2 linked regions of the Parashewanella spongiae genome follow. The protein of the gene in region 2 interacts with the protein of the main gene of each other region in a pairwise test. Links are inferred from orthologs where the notes say so. Each region holds a gene or a part of one and is shown on either strand. Other genes may lie near its edges. The genes, in order: recR and recO.

Region 1 (7,172 bases), 330 kb from region 2 along the record:
TCTTAGATAACGTTCAATATCGTCCCACACGTGGACGCTATAAAGTGTATTTAATCGATGAAGTACACATGCTTTCTCGTAGTAGTTTTAATGCGCTGTTAAAAACACTTGAAGAACCACCAGAGCACGTAAAATTCTTACTTGCGACAACCGATCCTCAAAAACTTCCTGTTACTGTTTTATCGCGCTGCTTACAGTTTAATCTGAAGAGCTTGACTCAAGAAGATATCGCAAAACAGCTAGATTTTGTTCTTGAACAAGAGCAAATGAAGTTTGAATCACAAGCACTGACGCTTCTTGCAAAATCAGCCAATGGCAGTATGCGTGACGCGTTGAGTTTGACCGATCAAGCTATTGCTTTTGGTGCAGGCGAAGTCATGCTCAACCAAGTGCAAACGATGCTTGGCAGTATTGACGAACATCATGTCATTGGTTTATTCAGCGCACTTACCACAGGTAATGTCGCAGAGTTAATGCCTGCCTGTACTAAAGTGATAGAGTTTGGTGCGGAGCCGGAAGAAGTGTTACGTAGTCTACTCGAATTGCTGCATCAAATTACATTGACACAATTCGCACCTGCTGCGGCGCAGTTGTCATTATATGCCGATCAAATTAAAGCTTTCGCTGAACAATTATCACCAGAGCAAGTACAGCTTTACTATCAGATTTTAGTGAGTGGAAGAAAAGATCTTGCTTATGCGCCAGATCCAAAATCTGGATTGGAAATGGCATTACTCCGAGCCATTGCATTTGTACCAGAAACACCCATTACGAAATGGAAAAAATCTGAGAATCCACAACAATCGGTTGCCAGTGTTCTAGTTACACCACAAGTAGAAACTAAAGCAGTTGACGTCGTTGTTGAAGCCAATACAAACGTGGAGGTTGAAGATCCCGCAGTGAAAAAAGCACTGAGTCAGAGCAGTGAGATAACGAAAGTTACAACTGAAACTGTTTCAACTGAAGTTGACAAAGAAAATGATGTGTCAGCATTAGAAGCTGAACAAGCTGTTTTGCTCAGCCAAGCACAAAGTCAGGGCTTTAATGATATTCCTCCACCAGATTTTGATGTGCCTGAAGCCGTTAACCTTGATTTGCAGAGTACGGAATCACCAGAACCTATAAACTATGAAGTTTCGAATAGCACAGAGCAAAACAACAGAGCTCCTCAAGCTATTGCAGATACCGTTGTTTCTGCTACTCAAACGGTTGATATTGACCCTCTCGAAGCTGTACTAGCATCTAGAGATGCATTGCTGTCTGACTTATCGGCGGAAGAAAAAGATAAGGAAGGTGGGGCAAAAAAGCCTAAATCGGTCGCTGAGCGCAAGCCGTTTGCGCGGCGAGACGATGCCAAGCAAACCGATTCGAACTCGGCTCCCTTAGGTGTGAGTGATAATCATGATAGTGCAGAGCTTGCAGATCAAGTTGTTGAAACACCACCATGGGAAGTATCGTCTACGCCTGTTGAACAAAAGATAGAAACAAGCAATGTAACAGATGAAAATGAAGTCGCTCAGTCGGTACAATCAACAAGCATTCCTGTGAAAAGTGAACAACTTTCAGTTGACATTGTTCAATCACAAGAAAGTTTAACCCCTAGTGCACCTTCTTCACTCACTGGTGACGCTACTGATTTATACTGGTATAAATTAATGTCAGAACTTGATTGTGGAGGCCGAATTAGGCAATTGGCTGTAAACTCAGTATGTCGAGAGTTTTCAGAACCTTTACCCTTATTGCTAAAGCCCGATCAAAAGCATTTGTCAGCAGATATTGCTATTAAGCAGCTAGAAGCAGCATTAAGCAAAAATTTTGATAAGCCTATTACAGTGAATATTGAGTTTGGACTTGATAAACACAGAGAGACACCATTAGAAGTTCGCCAGCGTTTTCAGAAAGAACTGCTACAGGATACAGAATTAAAATTAAGAAACGATCCGAGTATACAATGGCTGATGGATAATATGGGGGCAAGTTTAAATATGGACACTGTAGCCTTTCCTCCAGCTAACTTGAGTTTAAAAGGTCAGGCTATAAAGAATCTAGAGTTTGTCTCTACTTAAGTATCTTGGTTTATTTAACGACAAAACTTAAGTAAAATTGGTATCAACTTTTTATATTAAAGAGAAAAAACTATGTTTGGTGGTAAAGGCGGTATGGGTAACCTGATGAAACAGGCCCAAATGATGCAAGACAAGATGGCTAAAGCGCAAGAAGAAATCGCGCGTATGGAAATCACTGGTGAGTCGGGTGCAGGTATGGTTAAAGTTACTATGACTGGCAATCACAATGTGCGTAAAGTTGAAATCGATCCAAGCTTAATGGAAGACGACAAAGACATGCTGGAAGACTTGATTGCTGCAGCATGCAACGACGCTGCTCGCCGTGTTGAAGAAAACCAAAAGAGCAGAATGGCTGACGTCACTGGCGGTATGCAATTACCACCTGGTATGAAGATGCCGTTTTAATGATGAAATTTAGTCCGCTTGTTGACGAGCTGATCCACTCTCTGCGTTGCTTGCCGGGTGTTGGACCGAAATCTGCCCAACGCATGGCGTTTCAGCTGCTAGAACGTAATCGTAAACCAGGATTGCAACTAGCAGAAACACTGGCACAGGCGATGAGTAATGTTGGACATTGCAAGTCGTGTCGTACGTTTACTGAAGAAGAGTTATGTCCGATTTGCGCAAGTAATAAACGTGGAAATTCAGCCACTATTTGTGTCGTTGAAACGTCTGCGGATGTATTAGCTGTTGAAGCAGGTGGACATTTTTCAGGTCGATATTTTGTCCTTTTAGGACACTTATCACCACTTGATGGTGTTGGCCCTGAAGAGCTTGGGCTGTCATTGCTGGAAGATCATTTAAAATCAGGCGATATTAGTGAATTAATTTTAGCGACAAACCCAACTGTTGAAGGGGATGCAACCGCTCATTTCATTGCTGATATGGCTTCAAGACATAATATAAAAGTGAGCCGAATAGCTCATGGGGTGCCAGTAGGTGGTGAATTAGAATATGTTGATAGTACAACGCTTGCGTTGTCATTTAATGGGCGAGTACCTATTTAATTTACTTAAGATTCACCTCATAAAAAAACCAGAAATATGCGATTATTTCTGGTTTTTTTTGGTTTTATAGTGAAAATTAAAAATTAACGTTGGAACTGATAAACACTTCCAAGCTTCATTATCTGAGTTAATTCATCAAGTGCAGTACGAGATTCAATCAATAATTGAGGGTCAGCTAAGTCTTTCGTGGTTAGTCGGTCGCGATAGTGCTTATCAACCCATTGGTTCAATGTAGAAAATAACTGGTCATTCATTAGTGTATGTTGATTGACAGCACTTAATTCATGCTGGTTCATGGCAACACGTAAACGTAAACAAGCTGGGCCACCGCCATTTTGCATACTTTGCTTCACGTCGAAATAAAAGACTTTCTTAATTGGAGTCTCAAGAGTAACGAGCTCATTTAAATAAGCAAACACTGCAGGATTCTCTTGGCAATCTGTCGGTGCAATAATGGCCATCTCACCTGACGGTAAGGTGATTACTTGAGTATTAAACAAGTAGCTTTTAACGGCATCGTTAATAGAAACTTTGTTAGTTGGTACTTCGATAAAATGTGATTCAGTATTGAGTTTGCTTTGGATTTCATCGAGTTTATTTTGAGTGTCAACAAAAGCTTGCTCATGATAGAAGAGTACATTTTGATTTCCAACCGCAATGACATCATTGTGGAATACACCTTGATCAATAACATCTGGGTTTTGTTGAATAAATACAGTATTACTGTCATTCAATTGGTGTAAACGTGCTACTGCACGAGAGGCTTCGAGTGTTTGACGGGCAGGAAATTTAGCTGGACGAGGAGCGTTAGGATTCGTTGCTTCTTGACCGTAAACGAAAAGCTCAACACCAGACTCGCCGTATTGTGCACACATTCTTGTGTGGTTTGCCGCGCCTTCATCGCCAAAGCTGGCGTGTTCAGGTAAATGTCCATGATGATGAAAATGGTTTGGATCACTGAACGTAGATTGAAGGATTAGACCTGTAGTGATAGGTTCGATACTGCGATGTAATTTATCCACTAAGTTTGCTGGAGTGAAATGAATTTTTTTATCTCTCGTGTCAGCACTTGGGGAAATAGTAGCTGCGTTGGCTGTCCACATGCTGGAAGCACTACAACAAGCATTGAGTAAAAGTGGTGCTTGCTCGTGCGCACTTTTTAAAACTTGTGCATCTGTACCGGTAAAACCGATACGACGAAGTGTTGTCAGATCTGGGCGTTCTTGCGGAGCTAACATTCCTTGAACCATTCCCATCTCTGCCAGAGACTTGGCTTTTTTTAAGCCTTGTTTCGCGGCGGCTTTTGGGTTTGAGGCTTGAGCAGCATTATTAAACGAGGCAACATTACCAAAAGACAAACCAGCGTAGTTGTGAGTCGGGCCAACTAGCCCGTCAAAATTCGCTTCAAAATGCTTCATTACATATCCTTCTAAGATGAGATATCTGATTAAGCTCAAATAGGGTATTGAGATGTCGGCCAGTATACATAAGCTAAATGGCATCTCAAGTAGTCAAATTTGTAACATCTACATAAATAGGGTAATAATTGCATAACTATTATGACTAAGATGGTAAATACTGAGATATTAGGTTTTAATAGCGCAATATTATTTTTTGAACTTTATAAGCTTTTGCTTAAAAAGTGACTGGCTGACTCTATTATCTTGGATTGTGACTTGAAACTGAAGCCACAACCCTCTATATATGGAGCCAATTTATCTTCACCAGCATTTTGGCGTATATCAAACTATGGGAAAATCGCTAGTTATTGTCGAATCACCGGCTAAAGCCAAGACGATTAATAAGTATCTTGGTAAGGACTTTATTGTTAAGTCGAGTGTGGGACATATTCGAGATCTACCAACATCTTCCTCTGCTAAAGGAAGCAGTAGCTCCACTAAAACAGCTGCAGAAGTCCGTAAAATGGCTCCTGAAGAAAAAGCTAAGTATAAGAGTGAGCGTGATAAGAAAGCTCTAGTGGCTCGTATGGGCGTTGACCCTGATCGTGGCTGGAAAGCGAAGTATCAAATCCTACAAGGCAAAGAAAAAGTTGTTAAAGAGCTACAGACTTTGGCTGAATCAGCTGATCATGTCTATCTCGCAACGGATTTGGATAGAGAAGGAGAGGCGATTGCATGGCACCTTCAACAAGTCATAGGTGGAGATGAGTCGCGTTACCAACGTGTTGTTTTTAACGAAATCACTAAGACCGCAATCCAAGATGCTTTTAGTAAGCCATCTGAGCTGGATACCAACATGGTTAATGCTCAACAAGCACGTCGATTTTTAGACCGAGTGGTTGGTTTTATGGTGTCACCATTGCTATGGAAAAAAGTAGCACGTGGTTTGTCAGCTGGTCGAGTTCAATCCGTTGCAGTACGTCTTGTTGTTGAACGAGAAGCAGAAATCAAAGCTTTTGTGCCAGAAGAATACTGGGACGTATTTGCTGATCTTCATACGAGATCGAATGAATCATTGAAGCTTGAAGTGACAAAGTTTCGAGGTTCAGCTTTTAAGCCTGTAACTCAAGCAGAAGCTCAAGTTGCTGTAGATGCATTGTCTTCAACGCAATATAGCGTTATAGCTCGCGAGACTAAAGGCACAAAAAGTAAGCCTTCAGCGCCATATATTACTTCTACTTTGCAACAAGCAGCCAGTACACGTTTAGGTTTTGGCGTTAAGAAAACCATGATGTTGGCTCAACGCTTATATGAAGCTGGTCATATTACTTATATGCGAACTGACTCAACCAATTTAAGTAAAGAAGCCGTTGACAGTGCTCGTGAAATGATTGGCAAAGAATTTGGCCAAGCGTATTTACCAGAGCAGGCAATAAGGTATGGCAGCAAACAGGGGGCACAAGAAGCTCATGAAGCCATTAGACCTTCAAATGTTGGTTTAGAAGCTGCCTTTATGAATGATATGGAGCGCGACGCACAGAGGCTTTACGAGTTAATATGGCGTCAGTTCGTCGCATGTCAAATGACATCTGCACAGTATGATGCAACAAAACTTACGGTAAAAGCGGGTGATTATGAGCTTAAAGCCAATGGCCGTACACTCAAGTTTGATGGTTGGACACGTGTTCAGCCAGCATTAAAAAAGAAAAATGAAGAAGAAAGTGATTTACCTTTGCTGGCAACAGGTGATCCGCTTTTATTAGATTCCATTATCCCAACTCAACATTTTACCAAACCGACAGCACGCTTTAGTGAAGCCTCTTTGGTGAAAGAGCTTGAAAAGCGTGGTATCGGTCGACCGTCGACTTATGCAACTATTATTTCGACTATTCAAGATCGTGGTTACGTAAAAGTTGAAAATCGTCGATTTTATGCTGAAAAAATGGGTGAGATTGTCAGTGAACGTTTAGTTAATAGTTTTTCAAATCTAATGAGTTATGACTTTACCGCTGAAATGGAGCAAACATTAGATGATGTTGCTCATGGCGAATTAGATTGGAAAAAAGTGCTTGATGGCTTCTATAAGGGTTTTACTGGTCAACTAGAACAAGCAGAGAAAGATCCCGATGATGGCGGTATGCGCCCAAATGATATGGTTATCACTGATATTGAATGTAAAACTTGTCAGCGGCCAATGGGGATTCGTACGGGGTCAACTGGTGTATTCTTAGGGTGTTCAGGTTACGCTTTACCGCCAAAAGAGCGTTGTAAAACAACAATGAACTTGACGCCTGGTGAAGAAGCTATCAGCGACGATAATGAAACTGCTGAGACCGACGCGCTTAGAGCTATGCATCGTTGTGGTGTATGTGGCACAGCAATGGACAGCTACCTCATCGACGAAACCCGAAAACTTCACGTTTGTGGTCAGAACCCAAGTTGTGAAGGTTATGAAGTAGAAAAAGGTAACTTTAAAATCAAAGGTTATGACGGTCCACTGCTTGAGTGTGATCGATGTGGGCATAACATGGAATTGAAGAATGGCCGCTTTGGTAAATACTTCGGTTGTACTAATGATGATTGTAAAAATACTCGTAAGCTGTTGAAAAGCGGTGAAGCGGCACCACCCAAAGAAGATCCAATCTTCTTGCCTGAATTGAAGTGTACTAAGTCTGATGCGCATTTTGTTTTGCGTGATG
Region 2 (7,351 bases):
CATTGAAAGTAAGTGGACACTTAACCAAATTCAGTTCTACCTGAGTGAGTTCAAAAACAACGGCCAAAGCTTACCTTTAATATCAAAAAATAATCATCACCAACAGTCATCAATTGCTCTGATCGGCAGCCCATGCAACGGAGAGAAAAACACTCAAAACGCAAATTGGAATCTATATTTCAACAATGAGATTGAGGAAGGAACATTCAGCTTTACGTTAGGCGTGCCTTTTAAAATTAATCACCTCAATCCACTTAAACAATCAGCTCCATTAAACCAAAGTGATATGTTTTGGACGTGGCAACAAGGGCATAAATTTTTAAGAATTGATCTTGGTAAAGGAACAAAAGATCCAAAAACATACTATCAAACAGGCTGGCAATTTCACCTTGGTTCTACAGGGTGTAAAGCCGAAAGTATATTGCGTTCACCTAAAACTCCATGTCGATACCCTAACCAAATCCATTTTAGTTTTGATTATCAGAATCAATCTTCTCTGGTGTTTAACCTCAAACCACTTTTAGCGCCAATACTCACCAATCCAGAAATGAGTAGAACTTCTTGTATGTCGAATATGACCTCAAATACCTGTCGCCAATTAGTTAGCTCGCTACAGTTGGATGAAGGGGTATGGCAACTCAAATGAACTCTTTAAACTCCAAATTTAAGCTAGTCTGTTCTCTTAGTTTTCTTTTTATATTGCTAGGTTGCCAGCCAGACAAAGCTTCAAAAGAAACGACTCAAGAAGCTTATGCTTGGGAAATTCCAGACGGATTCCCTAAACCTGCAGTACCGAAAGCAAACCCCATGTCTGATGCAAAGGTAGAGTTAGGACGCTTCCTTTTTTATGATAAGTCCCTTTCAGCTAATCAAAAACAAAGCTGTGCAACTTGTCATATACAATCATTAGCTTTTGCTGAACCTAAAGTCACATCAACAGGAAGTACTGGCCAACATCATCGACGTAATTCTCCTGCATTGGTGAATATTGCATATAATAAAACCCTAACTTGGTCACATGATGGGATTACAACACTCGAACGACAAATTTTACTGCCTATCTTTGGTGATAATCCAATAGAGCTTGGTGTGAGTGGAAATGAACAGATGGTATTAAGTCGTTTTAAACGAGCCCCATACCCCAAACTTTTCGACGCCGCATTTGCGAGCCAAAATGTAAAACCGACATTCACCAATATCACCCAAGCATTATCAAGCTTTGTTCGAAGTTTAATTTCTTTAGACACAAAGTTTGATAAATACGCCTATCAGCAACAAGATGAAGCATTAACGCCGGATGAATTAGTAGGGATGAACTTATTTTTTTCAGAGCGACTAGAATGTCATCATTGTCATGGTGGGTTCAACTTTACTCAATCCACCACTCATGAAAAACAACCTCTAGATAGACGACCGTTTCATAATACTGGTCTTTATTATACCGAGCGTCCCGATTTTGTATTAACTCAACTTGATCAACAAGGTGTCAGTAAAGGTTATCCTCAAGTAGATACTGGATTAGCCGAAGTAAGTGGCAACTTTTTAGATGATGGGAGGTTTAGAGCGCCAACTCTTAGGAACATTGCTTTAACTGCGCCATACATGCACGACGGCAGCATTGCCACTCTTGAAGAAGTCATTGATGTATATGCTGCAGGTGGACGTAATATTACTTCCGGAAAATATCCGGGTGATGGAAGGCTGCATCCGCTCAAAAGTCCTTTTGTGAAAGGTTTTGAATTAACTAAGAAAGAAAAAGAACAACTTATTGAGTTTCTTCATACACTCACTGACCTAAATTTTATACAAAATCCTAAACATAAAAACCCATGGCACTAATGGACTTATAAGACTACAACGTTTTCAATAATGATAAGGACAATCGAATGAAAATAACTTTTGGGGTATTACTCATAACCCTATTGTTCAGCACAGTAACACAAAGTAAAGAGGTTATTAATGCAAATTCGGCAAGTGAAAAATGCGATAATAACAATGCCTTCGTCAACGAGCTTATAGCGCTTAAAAAGAAAAACTTCGAATTAAAAAATAATGATAAGAAACAAAAATTATCTATATTTTTACTCAATTGCTTAGCCAGTCCAAAACCCCAAATTAGAGATGGGGTTGCTTACTCAGCACTAAGCCAGTGATTAAGAGCCGATGAAATCAACAAATCAACTCAACTGGATATGTTTAATTTCCTCATTAATACGTTAAGCTCAGAAGTCAATGATTCACATGGTGTTTATAAATCTTTTTCTGCATTAGTACTTGCTGAGGTTGTTCGCGTAGACCGTAAGTCACCTTACCTAACTGCAGAACAAAGATTGCTTGCTGTTAAAACAGCCGTCCAGTATTTAAATAGTATCAATGATTATCGAGGTTTTGATGACACTGTAGGTTGGCGGCATGCTATCGCACACGGCGCTGACTTGATGTTACAACTCATGCTGAATCAGCAAGTAGAAAAGAACAGCCTAGACGAAATGCTCACTGCGTTGGCTAACCAAATCACACCACAAAATGGGCACTTCTATATTTACGGTGAGCCTGAACGAATTGCACGGCCTATTATTTATACCTTTTTAAGACAACAACACACACTTGCTGAATGGGACTTTTTTATTGCTAAAATCAGTAACCCTGAACCCTATCGAAATTGGAATCATGTATTCAAAAGCCAGCAAAGTTTAGCAAAATTACATAACACCAAAAGCTTTTTATTTTCGCTGTATGCCAATATCAAAAATAGTAAAAACGAGACATTAAAAAAGATGGTTCCAGCGATAGAAGCCGCTATGAAAAGAATTAACTAGCTGGTTTATTGCGTGATGTTAAAAACAATTGTCGACTCAATAGTGTTTTTTGCCCAAGTAAAGGTTTCAACATCTCCCTCATTAGAAATTTAAGCTCTTTAAAGTGAGCAGGTTGGATGTTGTTTTCTCGTAAAGCTATTAAGCTTTGACCTGAAAAGCTGCTTTCAATTTTAGTGTTTAAGCAAGGACTAAAGCCTTGCTCGGAAATAAACCGATAATAAATATCTTCTTCGAAAGGATCTCTATTTTCATCAAACTGCAAGCTTGGCATTGCACCTAACTCTTGCAATAAATGATATTCAAAAAGACGCAATTGGCTCTGACAAAATTCAGAAGCCATTTGTAACAAGGTTCGATGATAAATCTGAAATAACTCTGTTGCATCATGATGAATCGACAAAACGCGCACAGTCAGCTCATTAAGATACATGCCTGAATATAAGGCTTGGCCTGATAGTGGGACTGCTGGAGCAGCGGCCTCGATCTGCCCCAATGTTTTTAGTTCTGAACGACCGGAAAGCGTAAATATAAGCGGTTGAAATGGCTGTAGTACAGATTTAATTGAACGTTTGCCACTACCTAAGCGAGCTACGGCATCCACTCTGCCCTTTCCATCGACTAGCAAGTTAACTAAAGCTTTCGATTCTTGAAAAGGACGGTGATGTAAAACGTAACCTCGCTCCATTGGCGTTATTTCCTAGTTGTTTTGCAGCCTATGCTGATAGAATTTGTTATTCTTCACCGTAACCTAAGCTACGGAGAGCGCGTTCATCATCAGCCCATCCAGATTTTACCTTTACCCAAACTTCTAGGAATACTTTATTATCAAATAGAGTTTCCATATCCAATCGAGCCTGAGTCGCAATCGTGCGAATGCGTTCGCCTTTATTGCCAATGACCATACGCTTCTGGCCTTTTCGCTCCACAAGAATGAGCGCATTGATGTGGTAAACACCATTTTCCATGAGCTTAAATTGCTCGATTTCAACGGTAGCATCATACGGCAGCTCGTCACCCAAAAATCGCATCAATTTCTCGCGTACAATCTCTGAAGCCATAAACCGTTGAGAACGATCGGTCACATAATCTTCAGGAAAGAAGTGAGGACAAGCTGGTAGTGCTTCATTAGCAAGCTCTAAAATACGTTCAACATTGGTGCCGTTTTTAGCTGAAATAGGCAATATTTCATCAAATTTTGCTTTAGTTGCGATTTGTTCAAGATACGGAAACAGAGCTTCTTTATCTGTAATATAATCAACTTTATTAATAGCTAGCACGATTTTACGGTCGAGCGCTTCTGCACCACGTGTAAGCTTTTGCAAGACCATTTCATCATCTGCGGTCCAGTTCATTCCATCAACCACAAACACTACCATGCAAACGTCAGCTAACGAACTCGATGCGGCTCGGTTCATCAATCGATTAATCGCACGACGTTCTTCAATATGTAGCCCCGGAGTATCAACAAAAACCGTTTGTCTCGGCCCATCAGTATGAATGCCCATAATACGATGACGTGTGGTTTGCGGCTTTTTAGACGTAATACTGATTTTCTGATCCAGTAAACGATTCAACAAAGTTGATTTACCTACATTAGGACGACCAACAATGGCGACCATTCCACAAAAAGTTTCGTCATACTGTACCGCTTGTGGAGAGGTTTTATTTATACTGGCTAGTAGTTCATCGAGGCTAGGTTCTACAGCTGAGGTTTCTGACGATTTTTGGTTACTACTCATTTAGCTAACAGCTCCAACATTTGAGCCGCAGCATTTTGTTCTGCTTTACGGCGAGATCCGCCAACTCCGATAACGGGTTGACCGACTTTTTCTATTTTACATTCAACAGTGAATGTTTGATCGTGTGCTTCACCCTTAATTTTCTTGACCCTATAGTCTGGGAGTGGCTTTTTAAGCCCTTGAAGATGTTCTTGAAGCAAGGTTTTAGGATCTTTTTGATTTACATTTGGCAGTATCTCTTTCAAACGCACTGCGTACCAGTCTAAAAGTAGTTGCCTGATAGTTTCGAGATCTGAGTCTAAATAAATGGCACCTATAATAGCTTCCACAGCGTCCGCTAGAATTGACTCTCTGCGAAAGCCACCGCTTTTCAGTTCGCCTGGGCCCAAATGCAAATACTCACCCAATCCGAACTCTTGACCTATCACAGCCAATGTATCGCCACGAACAAGCGTTGCTCGCATCCGGCTCATGTCACCTTCTGTTGCCTTAGGAAACTGATGATATAAAGCATCAGAAATCACAATAGATAAAATTGAATCACCTAAAAACTCAAGCCGCTCATTATGCTTGTGGCTAGCACTTCTATGAGTCAAAGCTTGGGTTAACAGTTTATCATTCTTAAATTTGTACCCTAAAGTACGTAACAAACGATCGTTATTTTTCCACGATTTCATACTACACAATTCCGCCTACGCGATTAAATCGAACACCTGTTGGTATCCAAGTCGGCAATAAATCAGCTTCCGTGCGCTCAAATTCAAAACTTATCCAAATTGCTACTGCTTTACCCACTAAATTAGCTTCAGGAACAAATCCCCAAAAACGGCTATCAAGGCTATTATCTCGGTTATCGCCCATCATGAAATACTGGCCTTCAGGTACAACAAACTCATAAGACTTAGTTCCAGCTTGTCTAAGGTAGGCCTGAGTCATTTCACGGCGCGATGGGTTAATCAGGATATCATGATTAACATCACCCAACTGCTCTTCATAACGCAACATCGCTACACCGTCTTGGTTAAATTCACCACGGTTGAGTTCATCAGTATGGACTACTTCAGCCTTCGGGCAATCGGATTTATCAACACAAGCTTTAACAATTGAAAGGTGTTTATTACGATAAATAATTTTATCACCTGGCAAACCAATCACTCGTTTAATGTAATCAACTTTTGGATCTACTGGATATTTAAATACAACGACATCACCACGTTTTGGCTTACCTGTTTCAACAAGTTGGCTTCGCCATACAGGATCTTTTAAGCCATAACTGAATTTTTCAACCAAGATAAAATCTCCAACCAGCAAGGTTGGCATCATCGAACCGGAAGGGATTTGAAAAGGTTCATAAATAAACGAACGCAAAACCAGAACAAAGGCTATTACCGGAAAAATAGAATGTGCTGTTTCCACTACCGCAGGTTCACGAAGGATTTTTTCTTTCGCGTCATCATCTAAGCTTTGCTTCGTTTCAGCCAATGCTAAAGCTTGTTTACGTTTTGGTGCGAATGCGAATGCATCTATGGCCCAAATAATACCGGACACTAGAGTAATAATCACAAGAATTAGTGAAAAATAAGCTGCCATCGTATTTTTTACTCCTGGCTGTTAATTACAATATTTAATAAATTGAACATTTTATTTATACATACTGTGGATGTTCATTATCAACGAAGGTTCAAAAACAAATGTAACTAAGTATGAGTATAACAAAAACTTAGTCGCTGTTAGGTTTTGATTAAATAACAAGAACCGCCGCTAAAATATTTGCTTTAAAACTTTATCGACTCTCTAAATGCTAAAGCGCCACAAAATGCGGCGCTTTACAACTCAATAAAGTCAACTTCTGCGTTTACTCATTCAGTTTTAACACAGCTAAGAAGGCTTCTTGTGGCACTTCGACATTACCCACTTGCTTCATGCGTTTCTTACCATCTTTCTGTTTTTGTAGTAGCTTCTTCTTACGAGAAACATCACCACCGTAACACTTTGCAGTTACGTCTTTACGCAGTGCTTTAACGGTAGAGCGTGCAATAATTTGGCTACCAATAGCAGCTTGAATGGCAATATCAAACATTTGCCTTGGGATCAACTCTTTCATCTTATCCACAAGAGCCAAGCCTTTGTGACGAATGTTCGTTCTGTGAATAATCATAGCAAGAGCGTCAACGCGATCGCCATTGATGAGTACATCTAAACGCACCATGTCTGCGGCTTCAAAACGGACAAAATTATATTCAAGCGACGCGTAGCCACGGCTGGTTGATTTTAATCTGTCGAAGAAATCCATCACAACTTCTGCCATAGGAATTTCGTAAGTAATCGCAACTTGATTACCGTGATAAACCATATTTTTTTGTACGCCACGTTTCTCAATGCAAAGTGTAATAACGTTGCCTAAATATTCTTTAGGCACAAGAATATTAGCTTCAACGATAGGTTCACGAATTTCTGCAATATTATTAATCGGTGGCAGATCGGACGGATTGTCGACATAAACAACTTCACCATTGTTTTGTTCAACTTCATAGACAACTGTTGGTGCTGTAGTGATCAAATCAAGATTGTATTCACGTTCTAAACGCTCTTGAATGATCTCCATGTGCAATAAACCTAGGTAACCAATACGGAAACCAAAGCCGAGTGCCGATGAACTTTCAGGCTCATAAATCAAAGAAGCATCGTTCAAGCTAAGTTTACTTAAGGCATCACGGAAGTTTTCGTATTCATCCGTGGATATTGGGAATACGCCAGCATAAACCTGTGGTTTAACTTTTTTAAAACCGGGTA

Evidence for each region.
Region 1: the proteins of recO (region 2) and recR interact in binary tests that used the Escherichia coli proteins (3 or more experiments, as listed by UniProt). The link is inferred for Parashewanella spongiae from one-to-one orthologs.

Annotation. Positions count from the first base shown.
Region 1 is NZ_CP037952.1:1,731,071-1,738,242, forward strand. Bases 1,465-4,273 are described here. They hold recR (recombination mediator RecR), read left to right. Parts: upstream 1,465-2,473; coding sequence 2,474-3,073; downstream 3,074-4,273. Other genes in these bases: dnaX (DNA polymerase III subunit gamma/tau), read left to right, coding at 1,465-2,066; E2I05_RS06675 (YbaB/EbfC family nucleoid-associated protein), read left to right, coding at 2,139-2,471; astB (N-succinylarginine dihydrolase), read right to left, coding at 3,157-4,273. In the rest of the region: more of dnaX, read left to right, coding at 1-1,464; more of astB, read right to left, coding at 4,274-4,491; topA (type I DNA topoisomerase), read left to right, coding at 4,823-7,172. UniProt on the Escherichia coli protein: May play a role in DNA repair. It seems to be involved in an RecBC-independent recombinational process of DNA repair. It may act with RecF and RecO.
Region 2 is NZ_CP037952.1:1,398,560-1,405,910, reverse strand. Bases 1,659-4,646 are described here. They hold recO (DNA repair protein RecO), read right to left. Parts: upstream 3,505-4,646; coding sequence 2,812-3,504; downstream 1,659-2,811. Other genes in these bases: rnc (ribonuclease III), read right to left, coding at 4,555-4,646; era (GTPase Era), read right to left, coding at 3,551-4,558; E2I05_RS05325 (DUF2785 domain-containing protein), read left to right, coding at 2,193-2,819; E2I05_RS05330 (hypothetical protein), read left to right, coding at 1,887-2,153; E2I05_RS05335 (MbnH family di-heme enzyme), read left to right, coding at 1,659-1,839. Outside these bases: E2I05_RS05340 (MbnP family copper-binding protein), read left to right, coding at 1-646; more of E2I05_RS05335, read left to right, coding at 643-1,658; more of rnc, read right to left, coding at 4,647-5,235; lepB (signal peptidase I), read right to left, coding at 5,237-6,148; lepA (translation elongation factor 4), read right to left, coding at 6,414-7,351. UniProt on the Escherichia coli protein: Involved in DNA repair and RecF pathway recombination.